2 regions of the Lysinibacillus sp. A4 genome follow, and region 1 is predicted to be linked to the other one. Evidence: riboswitches for the same ligand, from Rfam matches in the RefSeq annotation. Region 1 holds a riboswitch; the other holds the start of a gene.
The links. Region 1 has a riboswitch for thiamine pyrophosphate ahead of thiT (energy-coupled thiamine transporter ThiT). Riboswitches for the same ligand answer to the same signal wherever they lie in the genome.

Region 1 (8,599 bases):
AAACAATTGGACAGAAGCGAGGGAAATAGTATGACATTTGAAGAGAAATTACAGGCATATGCAGAGCTTGCAGTAAAAGTGGGTGTGAACATCCAACCAGGTCAGTACTTATTAGTCAATACATCTGTGGATGCTTTAGATTTTGCCCGTTTAGTTGTAAAAGAGGCTTATAAGGCTGGGGCAGGTCGTGTTCATGTAAACTTTTCCGATGATGAATTGGATCGTGCTTATTTTGAGCATGCTTCCGATGAGGAATTTAATCGCTTCCCTGAATGGGTTGTGAAAATGCGTGATGAACTGATTGAACGTAAAGGAGCTCTATTATGGATTGATGCAGCAGATCCTGATAAGCTAACAGGAATTCCTGCGGACAGACTAGCAACACATCAAAAAGTATCAGGGGCAGCATTAAAAAACTATCGCAATGCAGTCATGAAGGATTTAATTGCTTGGTCCATCGTAGCTGTTCCTTCAGCTAAATGGGCAGCAAAGGTTTTCCCACGATTAACAGAGGAGCAACAAGTACCTGCATTATGGGAAGCAATCTTTAAAACGGTTCATATTGGAGAAGGCAATGCAGTTGATAATTGGCGTCAGCATGTAGCTAATTTAGAATCTCGTGCACAGCTTTTAAATAATAAAAAGTATGCAAAGCTTCACTATACAGCTCCTGGTACAGATTTAACAATCGCTTTAGCACCACAACATAAATGGCTAACTGGTGGTAGTAAAACACCAGAAGATAATGTCTTTGTGGCCAATATGCCAACAGAAGAAGTTTATACACTTCCATTGAAACAAGGTGTAAACGGTTATGTTCGTAATACGAAGCCATTAGTCTATCAGGGCAATATCATCGATGGCTTTAAATTAACATTTGAAGAGGGCAAAATTATTAAGGCAGAGGCCGAAGTAGGACATGATTTATTACAAGAGCTTATTCAAGTAGATGAAGGCTCAAGCTATTTAGGTGAAGTAGCACTTGTCCCTCACGAATCACCCATTTCAGCGTCGGAGATTTTATATTTCAATACGCTGTTTGATGAAAATGCTTCAAACCATTTAGCTATTGGTGAGGCATATCCGACTTGCTTAGAGGGCGGTAGAGACCTAGAAAATGGTCAACTTGAAGCATTGGGTGCGAATATTTCTGTGACACACGAAGACTTCATGATTGGCAGTGGTGAAATGGACATTGATGGTATTTTACCAGACGGTACGGTTGAGCCAATTTTCCGCAAGGGTAGCTGGGCTTTTTAATTTTAGTCAAGAAAAGAGGGAAGCAGATGAAACGGTTATGTAGCTTGCTAGGTATGACAATATTATTCATGACAATTTGGGTTTCATCTGCTTTCGCTCAAACAGAAACCTATGTGGCTATTGGCGATTCCTTAGCAGCGGGTCAAACACCCTACAAAGAAATTGATGTAGGGTATAGTGATTTGATTGCCATGAAATTAAGTTCGATTGGTCAATTATCATTTTATACAAAAGAACTTGCTTTTCCTGGCTTTACTACGGCAGATGTATTAGAACGAATACGATCTGAGGAAGCGCAAAATTTATTAGCAAATGCGACACTTATTACAATTTCGGCAGGGGCTAATGATTTATTACGTCTTGTCCAGGTAAACCCAAATGCAGGGACCTTAGCTTTTTCACAGCTTCAGACAGATTACGCTTTAAATTTGGCTAGAAAAAATATGCTATCGATTTTGGATGAATTAGAAGAACGTGCGCCTAAAGCAAAAATCTATGTCATAGGGTATTATTTTGCTTATCCAACAGTTCATCCGACGCAAAAAGAAGGAACAAACGCCCAGCTAGTTAGATTAAATGCAATTTTACAACAACAAGCAGAGCAAGCTGGCGCAGCTTATATAAATGTCTATGATGCCTTTGGTTTGAATGCAACCAACTACTTACCAAATAGTGCCGATGTTCATCCAAATATTGAAGGCTATCGACAAATGGCTAACTCATTTTTACAGATTTATAGTGGGAGTGATGCTTTAAACATCTCTTCAGCAGAATTGCCAGAGCCAAATCCCAAATCATTTGAGGAAATCCTAAAGCAACAATCATCAGCGAAGCCTCGGAAGCAAAATGTGGCACAACATCAATCTTCTCGTATGACTTACGTAATTCAGGGATTCCCAGGATATAAGGCATTTATCAAATACATCTAAATAATCGATATCTAAGGCATCTTACCTATTAAGATGCTTTTTTCTATGAAAACCAATTTTGGCTAGAACTACTAAACCTTTAGTGTGCACTAGATGGGGAATAGTCATGCTAAAATATAGAGAAGACTAGGAGGTACTAGAATGAAAATATTTCATACAGCAGATTGGCATTTAGGAAAGCTTGTTCAAGGTGTCTATATGACAGAAGATCAACATTATATTCTTCAACAATTTATACAAGCGATAGATGAGGAAAAACCAGATGTAATTATCATCGCAGGTGATTTATATGACCGTTCGATGCCTCCTATTGAGGCAGTTAATTTACTAAATGATGTATTAGCGAAAATAGTATTAGAAAAGAAGATTCCTGTTCTAGCAGTGGCGGGAAATCATGATAGTGCAGGTCGTTTAAATTTTGGTAGTCGTTTAATGAGTGATAGTGGATTATATATTAAGGGCCAATTTACAAAAAATCATGCACCTATTGTTTTGAATGATCAACATGGAGAAGTACATTTTCATTTAGTGCCCTATGCAGAGCCAGCAGCTATTCGCAACATCTTTGAAGATGAGTCAATCCGTTCTCATCAAGACGCCATGCGAAAAATTATTGAGCATATCACAGAAGACATGGACACAAGTAAGCGTCATGTTTTTGTTGGACATGCCTTTGTGACGAAGTATGGTGAGGAGGAAGCAAATACTAGTGATTCCGAGCGACCCCTTTCCATTGGAGGCTCAGATTGTGTGAATGCAGCTTTATTCAAACCTTTTCACTATACGGCGCTTGGGCACTTACATAAGGCACATTTTGTTTTAAACGAAACCATACGCTATGCAGGCTCTATCTTAAAATACTCGTTATCTGAGCATTTACATGAGAAAGGTTTTTTAATCATTGAATTAGACGAGCAAGGTAACACCACAGTAAGTAAAAGAAAGCTTGTGCCAAGAAGAGATCTACGAGTAATAGAAGGTCAATTAGAGGAGTTATTAACCCTCACACCAAGTGAGGATTATGTCTTTGTTAGATTGACGGATAAAATATCTGTGACTTCACCAATGGAACGCATTCGTAGTGTATTTCCGCACGCTATGCATGTGGAGCGGAAGGTACTAAGACAAGATATGCCACGTGAACTACAAGTAGTAGAAGCTGAAAAACTAGAAGATATTGATTTATTCCGTTCATTCTTCACCAATATTATTGGCATTCAGCCTGATGAAGATACGGAACGCCTATTCACAGAGATGTTACAGGAGTTATTAGATGAGGAGCGAGAGACTGTAAAATGAAGCCTTTAAAGTTAACAATTACAGCGTTTGGTCCCTATAAAGACACGGAAGTAATTGATTTTCAAGAGCTAGGGGAGCATCGATTGTTTGCCATTTCTGGAAAAACGGGTGCTGGTAAAACAACCATTTTCGATGCTATTTGCTATGCTCTTTACGGATCAGGTAGTGGGGAGGATCGACAGGATACAGCTTTACTAAGAAGCGGCTTTGCACATGATGAAGTTTATACAGCTGTAGAACTCGTCTTTGAAATGCATGGAAAAGTCTATCAAATAGTACGACAGCCAGGTCATATTAAAGAAAAAAATAAAACGGTTACTGGAAAGAAAATAGAGCTAGCAGAAGTAAAAGAGGGAAAGCTGGATTATAGCATTGTAGAGAAACAGCAAACGCTTGAAGTCGATAAGAAATTGCAGGAAATTATAGGTCTCACAAAAGATCAATTTAGCCAAATTGTCATGCTACCTCAAGGTGAATTTAGAAAACTATTAACCTCTGATTCAACAAATAAAGAAGTAATTTTACGGAAAATCTTTAAAACTGATCGTTTCGGTGTCATGGCAAAAAAGCTTGATGCCAAGCGTAAAGAAGCAGAAAGTGATCTTGAACGTGCCAAACAATTAAAAGAACATTTACTTGGTCAAATTGTGGGCGCCTTACCACAACGTTCTTCCGCTTTATTCACATTGATTGCGGATAATACCGAAAATTTACATCAACTGACAGAGGCACTTGATGAGGAGCTTAGCTACTATAAGAAATGTGGAGAAGATGAACAGTCATACTATGAAGAAGCGTATAGCCTTCATCAAAAAGAGCAGGAATATTATCGCTTAGCAAAAACGCTAAATGAGCAATTTGATGAACAAGCTAATCGACAGCAACGGCTGCAAATGCTTTTACAACAGCAGGATGTATACCAAGCAAAGGAGAAGGAGATTGCTTTGGCAGAACAAGCAGAGCGACTTGTGCTCCTCGAACAACAATGCAAGGATTTACGTGCTGAACTGAATGTAAAAGAACTAGCTTTTCAACAAGCAAAAGTTACGCAACAGCAGTCACAAGAAAAGTTGCAAGAAGCACAAGAAAAATATGAGATAGAGCAGGCTAAAGAATCTGAACGACAGCAAATCTTACAGCAGGAAATGCAGATGCTAGCGCTTTTACCGAAATTTGAAGCCTATGAAAACAATATACAACAGCTGCAAATAGCGGAGCAATATGCTGAAAATGCAAAACGAGCAGTAAATGATAACATCAAACTTTTGGAAAATGAACAAAAGCAATTACAGCATTTTTCTCAATCAGTAGAAGGCTATGAAAAACAGGTTGAACCCTATGAAAGCTATTTAGAACAATTACCGAAACTACGGGAACAGGTTGCTTTAATCAAGCAAGCAGAGAAATATAAACATGTCGTAGAGTTAGCTAAGCAGGATGTAGTTGCTTCAGAAAGTCTCTATCAAGAAAGTAAAGAGGCTCTTCAACTTTTGCAGCAACGATGGCTGACGAGTCAAGCTAGTATTTTAGCAGAACAGCTGAAGGAAGGAGAACCCTGTCCTGTTTGTGGTAGTATGACACATCAGAAAGCACACAATGAGCAACTGGAAATTATTGAGCTTGCTCAAGTGGAAGCATTAAGAGCGAAGGCATCATCAGACGAGCGTAAGTATTTAGAGAAAGAGGCATTTTTAGCATCAGCGCAGCAGCTTCTTCAAGATACATGGCAACAACTTGAGGCGCAGCATATTAAACAAGAAGACCAACCACAGATCATCGCTACTTTACATGAAGTGGAACAAGAGATTGCAGCATTAAAAATTATTCAACATCAATTAGCTGATGTGCGATTAAAAATAAAGCATCAGCATGATCGAATAGAGCAGCTACGAAATAAGCATATGAAGCTAGAGCAATATTTAGCAGAGAAGATAAAAGAATGGACAAAATTACAAGCGGTTGTAGACGAACAACTTAAGCAGATGCCCCCTAATTTACCAACTTTACAGCAATTAAAGCAACAACTTAATGAAGTTAGTAAACAGAAAGAAGGGCTTCAAAAAAGTTGGCAAGTGAGTCAAGAAAATTTGCATGTAGCAAAGGAAGCAGCTAGCAATGCAACACTAACAGTAGAAATTGCCAAACAGTCCTTTGAGGAATTACAGCTTAAAATGAATGAAAAGCTTCAGCAATTTTCAGCAGATATGCAAGAAATAGGTTTCGAAAGCTATGAGGCTTATGCAACTGCTAAACGGAGTGCCATACAATTGGATGCACTTCGAAAAGCATGTAGCGACTATGCTTTACAAGTACACACGTTGCAAATTCAGATTACCGAAGGGGCTACATACCTTCAAGGAAAAGAGAAGCAAGATTTAGAGGCGATGGAAGCAAGAGTAGAACAGCATCGAGTTTCCTATGAGGAAGCATTTAAACGTTTACAACAGATCAATGGCTTTATACAAGCATGCCAAGGCTTTAGTGAAAAGGTGGAAGAAATAGCGAAAGAGCTTCATTTACTTGAACAAGAAGCAGGGCGAGTAAAGGAGCTCTATGGATTATTAAATGGACAAAACTCGAAAAAGCTATCCTTTGAGCGTTATATACAAATTAACTACTTAGATCAAATTACAGAAGCTGCCAATATACGTCTGTATCATTTATCAAACGGTCAATTTGAGCTTAGACGTTCAGATAGATTAGAAAAGCATGCGAAGCAAAGTGGCCTTGGTCTTGATGTTTATGATGCTTATACAGATCAATTACGAGATGTCAAAACTTTATCAGGTGGCGAAAAATTTAATGCTTCGTTGAGCCTTGCATTGGGGATGGCAGATGTGATTCAAAGCTACCAAGGTAATATTCATATTGAAACGATGTTTATTGATGAGGGCTTTGGCTCGCTCGATGAGGAATCACTAAATAAAGCAATCGATACATTAATTGATTTGCAGGATTCGGGTCGTATGATTGGCGTTATTTCGCATGTACCTGAATTGAAATCTGCAATGCCAGCAGTTTTACATGTAGAAAAAACATTGAATGGCCATAGTCAAACCCATTTTGAAGTGAAATAAAACGAAGGCGTATTTCCTCTAAAAGGAATACGCCTTCATTTTATTTTTTTCGAGTGGTGGTTGTAGGCGTTGTGCCCTTTTTTGCAGCCATTACTTTTTTTACGATAGGAATAACAATAGGTGCTAACTTAACGGCGGTTTTTACAACGTTTGATACTTTCATCCCAAAACAGCTCCTTTTACAATTACTACTACCTGTTTCACTTAAAAATAAAACATTAACGGATAACACGAACAGCCTGAATTATATTCCAAATCACAATACCTAGTGAGACGAGAGCATAGATGGCGAATGAAGCAAACCAAATAATCATCACCGTCTTGTTATTGGAGGTTGGATCTAAACTAAATGTAGAAAAAACAAAGACAATAAAGAATAGAATGCCAAAAACAAAAGGTATTAAATGAGAGACAAGTGCACGAATCGAATGGCTTTTTACATCACTGTCTTTTGTTACAAAATATACAATTAATGGAACGATAAAAGGGGCGAAGAAAATACTAAGATAACTAAAGGCAGCTAAAATTTTTTGATTCTCCATAGTTGTACCTCCTTTTTAAATATTTACGCATGAAAAACAGCAAAGTTTCAAAAAAATGATGTATGGAAGGTTGTAATCCTTTAATCCTTTGCGTACAATGAGAGTGTTCAAATAAATTCAGATGTAACGACCACAAGGGGAGCTGATGATGTCAGCTGAGACTGGGCACGTAATGCCTTGACTCTTCGAACCTGTAAGTTAACGCTTGCGTAGGGATGTGGATAGAAACCGACACTTGTACGATGTGAGGCTCTGTCCTGACATCGTTTTTTCGTCCTTAAAGGAAAAAAGGTGTCAGAAAGAGACATATCAGCGCTTTTCTATTCCTGCTCTTGTATCCTACATCGGAACAAAGGAGAGAATATGTATGGACAAAAAAAGACTATTAATGCTTGTGGAGATTGCGATTTTTGCAGCGATTGGTCTCGTACTGGATCAGGTTTCCTTTAAAGTATGGGCACAAGGCGGCTCAGTTAGTCTTGTTATGGTACCAATTATGTTAATAGCATTTCGCTGGGGCTTAGTAGCTGGGCTAACAACTGGATTACTCGTAGGTGTAATGCAAACCATGTTTGGTGCTACGATTGTGCACTGGCTACAAGGATTACTAGATTATGGCGTTGCTTTTACTGTTGTAGGATTAGCGGCGGTTGTACGTGGACCAGTATTAGACGCTGCTAAACATATGAACAAAACAAAAATGGCACTTTATATAATCATAGGTACCGTTTTCGCAGGCTTCTTACGATACACAGCACATACAATTGCTGGTGCTGTATTTTTTGCCGAATATGCGGGTGACCAAAATGCATGGATCTATTCCATCATCTACAATGGTACATATATGCTACCAGCAACCATTTTAACGGCTGTCGTTGGTGTTCTTTTATTCACAGCCGCTCCACAATTAATGCAAAGAAAATTTTAATGCTAGTCCCTTCACATGAGTGGAGGGACTTTTTTGTCGTGAATAACTCTTTTAGCACTTTGCAAAGTAGGAAAGCATACAATATTTAAAGCGTTTATCGTTATACGCATAAAAAGTTATGTTATATTAAAGAATAGATATTAGATGAAAGGGACGTTATACATGATTGTAAAAACGCAAGAAGAGATTGAAGCTTTTAAAAAAATAGGACGCATTTGTGCTGAAATTCGCGAAGCAATGAAAGCTGCAACAAAACCAGGTGTTACAACACTTGAGCTTGATGAAATTGCTGGTCGCATGTTTGCAGAGGCAGGCGCGATTTCAGGACCAAAGGGAGAATATGATTTTCCAGGGTATACATGTATTAGTGTCAATGAAGAAGTAGCACACGGTATTCCAGGAAAGCGTGTTATTCAAGAAGGAGATATCGTAAATATTGATGTTTCTGGCTCTTTAAATGGCTATTTTGCTGACACAGGTATTTCATTTGTTGTGGGTGATGGCTATGAGGACAAAGAAAAGCTTTGCCGTGTTGCTAAAAGTGCCTTTGATCGAGCAATGACA
Region 2 (4,328 bases), on a different contig from region 1:
AGCCACTACTAAAGCAACCCACCTTTTTACATTCATGTCTTTCCGCCTCCTCAACACGTAATACGTATGACTTGCCAATTTGTTTCATTTTTTTGCAATAATTAAACACAAAAAGCTTTAAGCTATGTATTTCCTCATATTACCTTACCTAAAAAAAATAAAAAAATCAAAGTCCATACCTTTGATGAACTTTGATTTTCGACATTATTTCCTAGGAAATATTATAATTGGAGGTGTTTGATTTCTTGTTGTCGTAATTCGACACGTCTAATTTTCCCAGAAGATGTTTTTGGTAGTTCCTCTACAAATTCAATAGCACGTGGATATTTATAAGGAGCAGTCAATGATTTAACATGACTTTGGAGTGTTTGAATAAGCGCTCCATCACCTTTTTCACCATTGCGCAGAACAATAAATGCTTTGACAATATTTCCTCTTACTTTATCAGGGCTCGCTATAACAGCAGCCTCTTTTACAGTTGGATGTTTCATTAAAGCATCCTCTACTTCAAAAGGGCCAATTGTATAGCCTGAGGAAATAATAACATCGTCTCCTCGTCCGTCAAACCAAAAGTAGCCATCTTCATCTTTATAAGCACGATCTCCTGTAATATACCAATCCCCACGAAATTGTAAATTTGTACGTTCAGGATCATTTAAATATTTTTTAAAGAGTGCTGGCGTTTCGCGATGAACAGCAATATCACCAACTTCTCCGATTGTAACAGGTTTGCCCAAATCATTAATAATTTCAACAGTGTTGCCAGGAGTAGGTTTTCCCATAGAGCCAACTCTCGCTTCCATCCCTACCATTGTGCCTACCAATAATGTATTTTCCGTTTGTCCATAGCCATCTCGCACTTGTAATTTGAATGTTTCCAAGAATACTCTAATAACCTCACTATTTAATGGCTCACCAGCTGATACAGCTTGGCGAATTGCACTTAAATCATATTCATGTAAATTTTCAAGCGCTGCCATAAAACGATATTCAGTTGGTGTACAGCATAGTACATTGATTTTGAATCTCTCAAGCAATGCTAAATAAGAAGCTGCTTCAAATTTACCTTTGTAGACAAATGCAGTAGCACCACTGCCTAAAGTAGCTAGAAATGGACTCCAAATCCATTTTTGCCACCCTGGTGCTGCAGTCGCCCAAACAATATCATTTTCTTGTACACCCAACCAATGTGGTGCTGTTGTTCGTAAATGAGCATAGCCCCAACTATGCGTATGCACTGCTGCTTTTGGATTTCCTGTTGTTCCGCTTGTATAGGCTAAAAATGCATTGTCTGTGCTTTTTGTTGGGATAGGATTTATGTAGGTTGTAGGTTGATTATTCATTTTTTCAAGTATGTTCTGCCAAGGTTCATGTGCATTCCCTATGACAAATTGCAGTATGTCTTGTAAATTTCCTACTTTATCGAACTGTTCAATATAGGGTTCAAATGCAATAACTGCTTTAGCATTTGCATGATGAATTCGATACTCAATATCCTTTGTTCTTAACATCTCAGAACTTGGAATAATAGTTAAACCCGCTTTCAATGCAGCAATATACACAATATATGCTTCAACCGAACGTGGTACCATTACTAAAATGACATCACCTTTCTTTAAACCTTGCTTGGTGAATACATGTGCTGCTTGATTCGCTTTTTCCAATAAATGTGCATATGTAATACATTGGATGTCTTGGTTTTCTTCACAAATGATTAAAGCATTTTTGGCTGCATCCTGAGCATATTTTTCAATTTCCTCTACTATGTTATACCATTCTGGTGCAACTAAATCTTGTCTTTTCATGGCAATTGCCCCCTTTTGTTATGACACATTATAAAACTCTTTTTTCAGCATTTTCAATGGTTTGTGCTTAATTTCGGTAAAGTCATGACAACTATCATACCCTCCTATATGGCATCGGTCACATTTTATCTATAGGAAAACTTGCTATTGAATACAAATGAAAAGTATGGTACATTTTGGTCAACTAAAAGCAAGATTGCAGGGGGACTCGTAAGAGTTGAGAAGGTAAAACCTGACCCTTTGAACCTGTTAGTTAATACTGACGTAGGGAGCAATAAACATCGTTTTCAGATGAAAGGCTCTTTTCGTGCATTTTTACACAAAAAGAGCCTTTTTTGCATGCTTACGTCCATCCCTAAAGGAGGACTACAATGATTTTTCAAACAATTCGTCAACAGCAACCACTTATCCATTGTATTACCAATTATGTAGTGGCAAATTTTCAAGCAAATGGTTTATTAGCGATAGGTGCTTCACCAGTAATGGCCGATGACTACCAAGAGGTAGAGGAGATGGTGGCCATTGCTCAAGCATTATTAATTAATATTGGAACACTTAATGATCGCACAAAAAGTGCCATGTTATTAGCAGGTGAAAAAGCCAATAAACTTGGTATTCCTGTTATTTTAGATCCTGTCGGAGTTGGAGCCACAACTTATCGTAAGGAAACCGTAAGATACTTACTGGAAAACATACACTTTGCCGTGATTCGCTGTAATCTCGGCGAGCTAGCAGCAATAGTTGGTGTAAATTGGCAACAAAAAGGTGTCGATAGTGGTCATGGCACTATCGCTATGGAATTAGAAGCCACATCATTGGCTCAACGCTATCAATGCATTGTTATTGTCACAGGAGAACGCGATTTTATAACTGATGGCAAGCATAGCCAATGGATCGCTGGTGGTCATCCACAAATGACGGAAGTAACGGGTACAGGTTGTTTACTTAGCGCAATTTGTGGCGCAGCCTATAGTGTAAGCCATAATCCTTACCAACAATTAACGGAAACACTTACTTACTATAAAAAAGCAGGTGTACTGGCATCCGCATTTACTGCAGACATTGGTGATTTTCAAATAGCCTTACTCAATGCTATACATCGCTTATCAAAGGATGGTGCAGCTTCATGCATATTGTAACAACAATCGCTGGCTCAGATAGTGGTGGTGGCGCGGGTATACAGGCTGATTTAAAAACATTTCAGGAATTAGAAGTGTTTGGTACTTCTGTTATTACTGCTCTAACTGCTCAAAATACTTTGGGTGTAACAGGTGTTTACCCTATTGACGTTTCCTTTATAAAAAAACAATTCGAGGCCTTAGTAGAAGATTTTCCAATCGCTGCGATTAAAACAGGAATGCTTTATTCCTCAGAAATTATCAAAGCAATTGCACACAAGATCAGGGAGCTAAACATTCCACTGATTGTTGATCCGGTGATGATTGCAAAAGGTGGGGAAAGCCTATTACAGCAAGAAGCTATCGATGCCTTACGCTCAACTTTATTACCACTTGCTACGGTTGTTACGCCCAATATACCCGAGGCAGAGACACTTACTGGGAGATCTATTCATCATTTTGAAGATATGAAAGAAGTAGCTCAAAGCTTGTTACAGCTAGGTGTACAATGTGTCATCATTAAAGGTGGTCATTTAGCAGATCCACTTTATGCCATTGATTATGTATTTTGCAAAAATGGACGTTCTTTTTCTTTGCAGTCTCCACGAATCCAAACAAAAAATACGCATGGTACTGGATGTACATTTTCCGCAGCACTTACTGCTTTTCTTGGACAAGGATTTGCTCTGGAAAATGCCATTATAGAAGCTAAAAAATTTATCCAATTAGCTATTATGTTTAATTTATCGATTGGAAATGGTCATGGACCCACTAATCATTTTGCTTATCAACAGTATAAGGAAGGCTGTGAGGTGATTATTCATGAAACGTGAGGATTTGGAGCTTTATTTTATTATGGGTACGAGCAATGTTCCTCCTCAAGAACAACCTATCTATATCCTAGAAAAAGCCTTGCAAGCAGGCATTACAATGTTTCAATTTCGTGAAAAAGGTCCTCACGCGTTAACTGGACTTGCGTATGAACAATTTGCACGCCAATGTCAAAAACTATGTCATCACTATAATGTGCCCTTTATCATTAATGACGATGTTGATCTAGCGATACGACTAGGGGCTGATGGTGTTCATATCGGACAAGATGATTTACCTGTAAGTGTAGCACGTAAAAGAATCGGGAATATGATTCTTGGTGTATCTGTCCATTGCGAGGAAGAATTGCAAATAGCTATTAACCATCAAGCTGATTATGTTGGTATCGGTCCAATCTTTCCAACATCCTCTAAAAGTGATGCACAACCACCATGTGGTACATCTTTTTTACAGGAGGCACATTCATTACATCCTGAATTACCAATTGTAGCAATTGGTGGAATAAATTTCACAAATGCACATTCTGTATTTCAAACGGGGGTTGATGGTGTTGCTGTTATTTCAGCTATTTGTC

Region 2: another riboswitch for thiamine pyrophosphate. It lies ahead of thiM (hydroxyethylthiazole kinase); the one in region 1 lies ahead of thiT (energy-coupled thiamine transporter ThiT).

The regions. Positions count from the first base shown of each region.
Region 1 is NZ_JANWTB010000013.1:75,597-84,195, forward strand. Features, by position in the region: gene NY607_RS21010 (DEAD/DEAH box helicase) at 1-29, shown strand, start outside; gene NY607_RS21015 (aminopeptidase) at 31-1,260, shown strand; gene NY607_RS21020 (SGNH/GDSL hydrolase family protein) at 1,287-2,189, shown strand; gene NY607_RS21025 (exonuclease SbcCD subunit D) at 2,331-3,488, shown strand; gene NY607_RS21030 (AAA family ATPase) at 3,485-6,565, shown strand; gene NY607_RS21035 (hypothetical protein) at 6,606-6,728, opposite strand; gene NY607_RS21040 (magnetosome magnetite crystal formation protein family) at 6,784-7,107, opposite strand; TPP riboswitch at 7,233-7,340, shown strand; gene thiT (energy-coupled thiamine transporter ThiT) at 7,475-8,035, shown strand; gene map (type I methionyl aminopeptidase) at 8,198-8,599, shown strand, end outside.
Region 2 is NZ_JANWTB010000003.1:474,759-479,086, forward strand. Features, by position in the region: gene sppA (signal peptide peptidase SppA) at 1-36, opposite strand, end outside; gene mbcS (acyl-CoA synthetase MbcS) at 222-1,805, opposite strand; TPP riboswitch at 1,996-2,093, shown strand; gene thiM (hydroxyethylthiazole kinase) at 2,177-2,944, shown strand; gene thiD (bifunctional hydroxymethylpyrimidine kinase/phosphomethylpyrimidine kinase) at 2,932-3,756, shown strand; gene thiE (thiamine phosphate synthase) at 3,746-4,328, shown strand, end outside.